Variovorax paradoxus: one gene and its partners. The protein of the gene in region 1 interacts with the protein of each later gene in a pairwise test. Links are inferred from orthologs where the notes say so. Each region holds a gene or a part of one and is shown in the gene's direction. Other genes may lie near its edges.

Evidence for each region.
Region 2: the proteins of recO (region 1) and ssb interact in binary tests that used the Escherichia coli proteins (3 or more experiments, as listed by UniProt). The link is inferred for Variovorax paradoxus from one-to-one orthologs.
Region 3: the proteins of recO (region 1) and recR interact in binary tests that used the Escherichia coli proteins (3 or more experiments, as listed by UniProt). The link is inferred for Variovorax paradoxus from one-to-one orthologs.

Annotation. Positions count from the first base shown.
Region 1 is NZ_CP123990.1:883,350-886,235, forward strand. Bases 155-2,886 are described here. They hold recO (DNA repair protein RecO), read left to right. Parts: upstream 155-999; coding sequence 1,000-1,773; downstream 1,774-2,886. Other genes in these bases: era (GTPase Era), read left to right, coding at 155-998; QHG62_RS04195 (pyridoxine 5'-phosphate synthase), read left to right, coding at 1,770-2,534; acpS (holo-ACP synthase), read left to right, coding at 2,548-2,886. In the rest of the region: rnc (ribonuclease III), read left to right, coding at 1-22; more of era, read left to right, coding at 30-154. UniProt on the Escherichia coli protein: Involved in DNA repair and RecF pathway recombination.
Region 2 is NZ_CP123990.1:3,069,729-3,072,600, forward strand. Bases 27-2,744 are described here. They hold ssb (single-stranded DNA-binding protein), read left to right. Parts: upstream 27-967; coding sequence 968-1,522; downstream 1,523-2,744. Other genes in these bases: QHG62_RS14940 (chloride channel protein), read right to left, coding at 27-860; QHG62_RS14950 (hypothetical protein), read right to left, coding at 1,594-2,064; QHG62_RS14955 (Csu type fimbrial protein), read right to left, coding at 2,232-2,744. Also shown: more of QHG62_RS14940, read right to left, coding at 1-26; more of QHG62_RS14955, read right to left, coding at 2,745-2,872. UniProt on the Escherichia coli protein: Plays an important role in DNA replication, recombination and repair. Binds to ssDNA and to an array of partner proteins to recruit them to their sites of action during DNA metabolism. Acts as a sliding platform that migrates on DNA via reptation.
Region 3 is NZ_CP123990.1:1,932,801-1,935,743, forward strand. The notes cover bases 72-2,860. They hold recR (recombination mediator RecR), read left to right. Parts: upstream 72-1,065; coding sequence 1,066-1,656; downstream 1,657-2,860. Other genes in these bases: dnaX (DNA polymerase III subunit gamma/tau), read left to right, coding at 72-674; QHG62_RS09450 (YbaB/EbfC family nucleoid-associated protein), read left to right, coding at 726-1,058; QHG62_RS09460 (MAPEG family protein), read left to right, coding at 1,673-2,065; QHG62_RS09465 (ABC transporter substrate-binding protein), read left to right, coding at 2,214-2,860. Outside these bases: more of dnaX, read left to right, coding at 1-71; more of QHG62_RS09465, read left to right, coding at 2,861-2,943. UniProt on the Escherichia coli protein: May play a role in DNA repair. It seems to be involved in an RecBC-independent recombinational process of DNA repair. It may act with RecF and RecO.

The DNA of each region.
Region 1 (2,886 bases):
CAAGGCACGCGGGGCCGCGTGAAACCAGAATGAACGACGCTATAAATTCAGCAGCAGAAAACCCCGAAGACGCAGCGGGCGGAACGGGCACAACAGGGCCCCAGCACTGCGGCCTGGTGGCCATTGTCGGCAAGCCCAACGTGGGCAAGTCGACGCTGCTCAACGCGCTGGTGGGCCAGAAGATCAGCATCACCTCGCGCAAGGCGCAGACCACGCGGCACCGCATCACGGGCATGCGCACCTTGGGTGCCACGCAGTTCGTGTTCGTGGATACGCCGGGTTTCCAGACCCTGCACGCCAATGCGCTGAACAAGTCGCTCAACAAGACCGTGCAGGGCGCGGTCGGCGACGTGGACCTGATTCTTTTCGTGGTCGAGGCGGGCAGCTTCACGCCGGCCGACGAGCGGGTGCTCAAGCTGCTCGGCAAGGGCATTCCGACCGTGCTCTTGGCCAACAAGCTCGACAACGTGCACCGCCGCGGCGACATCGCACCCTGGCTGCAGACCATGCAGGCGAAGCACCCCTTTGCCGAGTTCGTGCCGATGTCGGCCAAGAACCCGAAGGATGTCGAGCGCCTGTTCGGCATCTGTGAAAAATACCTGCCTGAGCAACCCTGGTTCTACGCCGAGGACGAGCTCACCGACCGCAGCGAGAAATTCCTTGCCGGTGAGCTGGTGCGCGAAAAGCTGTTCCGCCTGACCGGCGACGAACTGCCCTACACCTCGACCGTGATCATCGACAAGTTCGAGGAAGAGCCGCCGCAGAAAAAGGGCCAGAAGCGCCTGCTGCGCATTGCCGCCACCATCGTGGTGGAGCGCGACGGCCACAAGGCCATGGTCATCGGCGACAAGGGCGAGCGCATCAAGCGCATCGGCATGGAAACCCGGGTCGAGCTCGAAAAGCTGGCCGATGCCAAGGTTTTTCTCGAACTGTGGGTGAAGGTGCGCTCCGGCTGGGCCGACGACGAGGCCCGCGTGCGCTCGTTCGGTTACGAATGAAGTGGCAACTGCCCACCGCGTTTCGCATGAACCGGCGTACGTGCTCCATCGCTACGACTGGAGCGAGTCGAGCCTGATCCTCGAGGTCTTCACCCGCCACCACGGACGCATCGCGCTCGTGGCCAAGGGGGCGAAGAGGCCGAGCTCCAACTTCAGGCCCGTGCTGCTGCCTCTGCAGCCGCTGCAGCTCAACTACGGCGGCGACGCCGAGATCCGCACGCTCAAGGGCGCCGAGTGGATGGGCGGCCACGTCATGCCGACGGGCGAGGCCCTGCTCTCGGGCTACTACGTCAATGAACTGCTGCTGCGCCTGCTCGCGCGGGACGACGCTCACGAGGCGCTGTTCGACGCCTACGCGGGCGTGGTGCAGGTGCTGGCGGGCGACCACGCCGGCGCGCAGGCCGCAACCCAGGCCGCGGCGCTGCGTGCTTTCGAGCTGCTGCTGCTGCGCGAAGTGGGCCTCTTGCCGTCGCTCGACGCTCAAACCCTCACCCTCGAGCCGCTCGTGGCGGAGGCGCGCTACAGCCTGGTGCCGGAAGCCGGCTTGCGCTTGGCGGGTGACGGCGAGGCGGCGCTGGCCGGCGCCGACTGGCAATCGCTGCAGGGCGTGCTCGACGACCGCGCCCCCTTCACCGCCACGTTGAGAGAAGTAGCCACCATGAACGCCGGCAGCAACAGTGCCCTCAGAAACCAGCTGCGCGCCTTGCTCAACTACCATTGCGGTGTGTCCACGCTGCGCACGCGGCAGATGATGAGAGATTTGCAAGCCCTATGAGCACTCCCGGCCATTCCGCTACGACGTCGCTGTCGGTCAACCTGAACAAGGTGGCCCTTGTGCGCAACACGCGCCACCTGGGCATCCCGAGCGTGCTCAAGGCCGCCAGCGCCTGCCTTGCCGCCGGGGCGCAGGGCATCACGGTGCATCCGCGGCCGGACGCGCGCCACATCCGCGCGCACGACGTGAGCGACCTCTCCGCGCTGCTTGCAAAAGACTGGCCGGGCATCGAGTTCAACATCGAAGGCAATCCGTTCCACAACCTGATGGACTTCGTGCGCGAGCTCAAGCCGCACCAGGCCACTTTTGTGCCCGACAGCGAATCGCAATCGACCAGCGACCACGGCTGGAGCTTCCCGGAAGACGCCGAGCGCCTGCGCCCTTTGATTGCCGAGGCCAAGGCCCTGGGCGTCCGCGTGAGCCTGTTCATGGACCCGATCCCCGAGATGATGGCTGCGGTGAAGGCCGTGGGCGCCGACCGCGTGGAGCTGTACACCGAAGGCTATGCCGCATCGCGCGGCACTTCGAACGAGGCGGCCGTGCTTGCGCGCTACGTCGAATCGGCGCGTGCGGCGCAGGCCGCGGGTCTCGGCGTCAACGCGGGCCATGACCTGAGCCGCGACAACCTGACGGCTTTCCTGCGTGCCGTGCGCGGCGTTCAGGAGGTCTCGATCGGCCACGCCTTCATCGCCGATGCGCTCGAATTGGGCTACGCAGCCACCACGCGGGAGTACCTGCGCTGCATCGACGAAGCCAAGTGAGCGCTCCAGCGGCATGATCTACGGCATTGGTACCGATATCTGCGATCTGCGTCGCATCGCTGCGACCTTCGAGCGCCAGGGCGAGCGCTTTGCCCACCGGGTGCTCAGCGATGCCGAGTTCGCGGTGTGGAAGGCCCGCAGCGAGCGCTGGCCCAAGCGCGGCTTGAGCTATCTGGCTACCCGCTTTTCCGCCAAGGAGGCCTTCAGCAAGGCCATCGGCCTGGGCATGCGCATGCCGATGACCTGGCGCCTGTGCGAGATTGCGAACCTGCGCAGCGGCAAGCCCGTCATCGTGCTGCATGGTGAGCTCAAGGAGTGGTTCGAGGCCAAAGGCCTCACGGCGCACGTGACG
Region 2 (2,872 bases), 2.2 Mb from region 1 along the record:
GCCAGCCCGCCGCAGGCCGCGAACCGCACCGGAAAGCGCGCCCGCCAGCGATTGAGGCGCCCGGCCGTGCCGGTCAGCGAGGCAATCAGCAGCCGCGCGAACAGACCTCCCGCAGCGCCGCTCAGCAGCGCGACCAGCAGCCCGGGCCCGAGCGCGTCCCAGCCCAGCCGCGGCACGCGGATCACGCCGAAGTAGCTGGTATTGCCGAAAGCCGACACCGCCACCAGGCCCGCCAGCACAATGGCCGTGATGATGAGGCCGCTGGAACGCGCCTCCAGGCGGCCCGACAGTTCTTCGATGGCAAACACCACGCCCGCCAGCGGCGCATTGAAGGCCGCCGCAATGCCGGCCGCGCCGCCCGCCACTAGCAGTGCGCGGGAATCGATGGTGGTGTTGGGCGACAGCCAGCGCCGCGCATGCTGCATCACGCCCGCCGCAACCTGCACCGACGGGCCTTCGCGCCCGATCGACAGTCCGGCCGCGAAGCCCGCAACGCCAAGCCCGATTTTCGCGACCGTGAGCCGGAGCGACGCGAAGACGAAGCGCCGCTCCTCCGGCAGCGCCGGATGCAGCGCGGCCTTGATCTGCGGAATGCCCGAACCGCCCGCACCGGGGAAAAACCGCAGCGTGAACCACACGATGGCCGCTGTGATGAGCGGCGTGGTCAGCAGCACCGCCCAGGGCCAGGCCTGGTAGAAGCGATGGAACTGGCCGAAGACCCAGTCGCTGGCAACCGTGAAGCCCACCACGAAGAGCCCGGCCGCAATGGCGTAGCCGAGCACGATGGCGCGGTCGAGCCAGATGCGGCCACCGCGCAATTCGGCGCGCAGGTGCTCGAGGAAGTCGGGTTCTCTGTTCATGCGGAACGCTCATTCTGGCATCCGGCGGGGATGCCGGCGGCTGCCTGGGGCACAATCGAGGGTTCCTTTCAACCTCCTCCTCCATCTACTTATCAGGGGCAGTGCATATGGCATCGGTCAATAAAGTCATCGTCGTCGGCAACCTGGGGCGCGACCCCGAAATGCGTACCTTCCCGAGCGGCGACCAGGTCGCGAACGTCACCGTGGCAACCACCGATCGCTGGAAAGACAAGCAAAGCGGCGAAATGCGCGAAGCCACCGAGTGGCACCGCATCGTTTTCAACGGCCGCCTGGCCGAAATTGCCGGCCAATACCTGCGCAAGGGCTCGCAGGTGTATGTCGAAGGTAGCCTGCGCACGCGCAAGTGGACCGACAAGGACGGCATCGAAAAATACACCACCGAAATCCGCGCCGACCAGATGCAGATGCTGGGCAGCCGCCAAGGCCAGGGCGGCCCGTCGGGCGGCCCGGAGGACGATGGCGGCTATTCGCAGGGCGGCGGCGGTGGCGGCTACTCGCAAGGTGGCGGTGGCGGCGGCGGCGGCGGTTATGCCCCCCGTGCGCCCGCCGCAGCACCGCGCGCTCCGGCAGCGGCACCGCGCCAGGCACCGGCCAAGTCGTCGTCGGGCTTCGACGACATGGACGACGATATTCCGTTCTGAGATCGTTTCGCCGGAATTTGCCGATCGAAAGCCTGCAGTCCATCGCTGCAGGCTTTTTTTATGGAGTGGGGTCAGTAGGTCACCGTCACCCGCATCGCATTGCTTCCGTCCCCTGCCGGGGCGGTGGCTTGCGACGGAGCGGAGCCCGAAGTCGCCGCCATCGCACCGACGACGCCTTGCCAGGCGGACGCGAGGCTGTCGCGGCCATCGGCCTCGTTCCCGGCCACCATGAGCCTTGTTTCGCCGATCTTGTCGAACCGGTACTCGCGGCCCTTGATGACCACCGACTTCATGTTGGTCCAGACGCGGTATTCATGGCCACCCTTGACGGGCGTGACCTCGAGCACCTTGAAGGTCGGCAGGACGACCATCGTCACGCTGAAGCGGGCCGTCGAACTGTTCATGCCATGCGTCGTCTCCGCCGAACTGAGCCGCAGCGGCAGCGGCAGCAACAGCAGCAGCATGCCGACGGCGGCCAATGGCGGCGCCACTCGCGTCGGGCGCAGGGCAGTTGCACCTGCAGCGGACATGTTTCCGGACATTGGAGCTCCTCCTCTCGTCGCAACCTGGTGGAGGGCGTCGCATTGACGCCCTGTCCAGGTTTATCGGCAGAGTCTCGGGAAAATGAAGGCCGTGCGCGCCATTCTTTACCCATAACCTGCCAATGGCTAGCAGGTTTTTTCCGGACCGGAGCGCCCGCAGGCGCCGCTCAGTAGGTGACGCTGACCGTCACGACGTCGCGGTAGCTGTCGGGCCGTACGTTGGTGCTTGCACCCAGAACGCGGCCGTACAAGGTGAGCACTTGTGCGAAGCCGTTGCCTGTGCCTGCAACGGTATTGGCCGCAATGCTGCCCCAGGCGTTGGTACGGCCCGTGTTGCGATAGAGACGGTATGGCACCGTGTCCGTGTTGCCGGGTACGCCGCCTGTCGGCGCCATGGCCCCGACACCCGCCGTCGAGCCGCTCGACGGGGTCAGAGCTACCGTGTATGCGGTAGGCGTCGTGCAGATAACGCTGATCGTGCTGGTCTGGTCCTGGTCGGCTTGGCCCGGCAGGCCATTGACGGTGCCGAAGTTCAGCGGATCGGCCGTCACCAGGCAGCTCTTGGAAACGGTTGCGGTGACCAGGAACGCGAAGTTGTCCGCCATCGAGGTGTTGCACGTCGCCGGCGTGGCATTTGTGCTCGACGAGAGCGTGATCGAGGTGTGGATGCCGCCGAAGTTGTCCTGGTAGGCGCCCGGAGGCACTGTGCTTTGCAAGGCAAGCAGTTCCCCGCGCATGGTGGCGCTTCCCCCCCTGCTCGACCGGGCCGGAATGTTCAGCGTGACGACGAAGGGGTTCGGCACCGCTG
Region 3 (2,943 bases), 1.0 Mb from region 1 along the record:
CCTCGGCAACACCTTCGGCTCGACCTGCACAGGCAGCTGAAGCGCCGGTTGTGTCTGCCGCGCCGCTGCCGCCGCAAGCCGGCTCGGCACCTGCCGGGCAGCGGCTTACGGTGGTCAGCGAGCCAATGCGCCAGGGCGGACCGCCGAGGCCTGGCGCTTCGGCCGAGCCGCAGGCTCTTGAAGACCGCCCCAGGGTGCTTGCGGTGCCAATTCGGGTCCAGCCGCCGCCGGGCCAGCGGGACGTGCCCCGTTCCGATGAGCAGCGCGCTCCCGCGCCCCCCATTCCGCCTAGCGAAGACGGCGATTTCTGGCATGCCACCGTCACGCAGATGATTGCGGCCGAGAGCATCAACGCCTTGGCGCGCGAACTTGCATTGCAGTCGCAGCTGGTGGCGCGCGATGTCGACCAGTGGATATTGCGCGTGGAGCGGGAACTGCTCAATCAGCCTTCTGCGCGCGAGAAGCTCGCCGACGCGCTCGCGGCCCTGGGCCACAGCGTGAAGCTGGCCATTGAAATCGGCGGCGTGATCGACAGCCCCGCGCGACGCAACAAACACGCGGCCGACGAGCGCCAGCGCGTTGCCGAAGAGGCGATTCGCAACGACCCCGAGGTGCAGATGCTGATGCGCGAATTCGATGCGAAGATCGTGCCTGGAACGCTCAAGCCCGCCTGAGCGCCGTCTCTTATCCTTTCCCCAATTTTCCCCAACCAATCAGGACCAACGATGTTCAACAAAGGACAACTGGCCGGCCTCATGAAGCAGGCGCAGGCAATGCAGGACAACCTCAAGAAGGCCCAGGAAGAGCTGGCCACCATCGAGGTCGAAGGCGAATCGGGCGCCGGCCTCGTCAAGGTCGTGATGACCTGCAAGCACGACGTCAAGCGCATCACCATCGACCCGAGCCTGCTGGCCGACGACAAGGACATGCTCGAAGACCTGGTGGCCGCCGCCTTCAATGCCGCGGTGCGCAAGGCCGAGGAAACCAGCGAACAGAAGATGGGCAAGCTCACGGCCGGCATGCCGGGCCTCCCGCCCGGCATGAAGCTGCCGTTCTGAGCGATTGATGGCCGACGCCAGCTCGCTCGACGCATTGATCGATGCGCTGCGCCGCCTCCCCGGGGTCGGCGTGAAGTCGGCTTCGCGCATGGCTTTTCATTTGCTGCAGCACGACCGCGAGGGCGCGCAGATGCTTTCGCGCGCCTTGCAGCAGGCGGCCGGAAACGTGCGGCATTGCGAGCGCTGCAACACCTTTACCGAGGCGCCGGTCTGCAACGTGTGCCTGGACCCGCGCCGCGACGCGAGCAAGCTTTGCGTGGTCGAAACGCCTGCCGACCAGGCGGCGCTCGAGCGCACAGGTGCGTTCCGCGGCTACTACTTCGTGCTGATGGGCAAGCTCAGTCCGCTCGACGGCATCGGGCCCAAGGACATCGGCCTGCAGAAGCTGTTCGACCGCGCGCTCGACGGCACGGTCAGCGAGGTGATCCTTGCCACCAACTTCACGGCGGAGGGCGAAGCCACGGCGCATGTGATCGGCGAGGCACTCAAGCAGCGCGGCCTGAACGTGACGCGGCTTGCGCGCGGCGTGCCGGCGGGCAGCGAACTCGAATACGTCGACCTCGGCACCATCGCGCATGCGCTGGTAGACCGCAGGTAGCCACAGACAACAGGACATGACTCTTTCACTGCTCACCATTGCCTACTGGTGTGTGTTCATTGCGTGCGGCCTGCCATATCTGGCGGCATGGATTGCAAAGGTTGGCAGCTTCGGTCCGCGCGACAACATCCAGCCGCGCGACTGGGCCGCAAAGCAGAGCGGCTGGCGTGCGCGCGCCAACAGCGCACAGGCCAACAGCTTCGAAGGGCTGCCGTTCTTCATCGGCGCAGTCATCATTGCGCATCAGCTCGGCGCAGCGCAGGCAAGGCTCGACATGCTCGCGGCCGCGTATGTCGTACTGCGCGTGATCTACATCGCGGTGTACATCAAGGGCATAGGCACCGTGCGCAGCGCGGTGTGGGCGCTCGGATTCCTGGTCAACATCGCGATTCTTTTCATCGCGCGATAGGCGCACACGAGCCCTTCTGAACAGGGTCTCGTAGAGGTCTTCATGTTTACGTGAAAACCCGCACGGGATGACCCCGATGCAAGCAAGGTGGGCGCACCCCTAAGCTCGATTCAGTTCACCAGAATCAAAGAGCCCGCAGGACCGCTCCATGCTCCATCGCAGAACCCTCATCACCGCCTCCGCAGTCGCTGCCGCAGCAGTTGCGCTGCCGCGGGTCTTTGCGCAAGCCAAGCTCGAGAAGACGAAGATCTCCATCGCAGTCGGCGGCAAGGCGGCTTTCTACTACTTGCCGCTCACCATTTCCGAGCAGCTCGGCTACTTCAAGGCCGAAGGGCTCGAAGTAGAAATTTCTGACTTTGCCGGCGGCGCGCGCGCGCTGCAGGCTGTGGTCGGCGGGTCGGCCGACGTGTGCTCCGGCGCCTACGAGCACACCATCAACCTGCAGGCCAAGAACCAGTTCTTCCAGGCTTTCGTGCTGCAAGGCCGCGCCCCGCAAATCGCGGTGGGCGTTTCAACCAAGAACATGGGGGGCTACGCCGGCATTGCCGACCTGAAGGGCAAGAAGATAGGCGTTTCCGCGCCGGGTTCGTCGACCAACATGGTGGCCAACCTCGTGCTTTCGCGCGGCGGCCTGAAGGCCAGCGACGTGAGCTATATCGGCGTGGGTGTGGCGGCCGGCGCGCTCACGGCGCTGCGCTCGGGCCAGATCGATGCCATCAGCAACACCGATCCGGTGATGACCATGCTCGAGCAGAAGGGCGACGTGAAGATCATCAGCGACACGCGCACGCTCAAGGGCACGCAGCAGGTGTTCGGCGGGCCCATGCCCGCGGCCTGCCTTTACGCACCGATGGAGTTCATCCAGAAGAACCCCAACA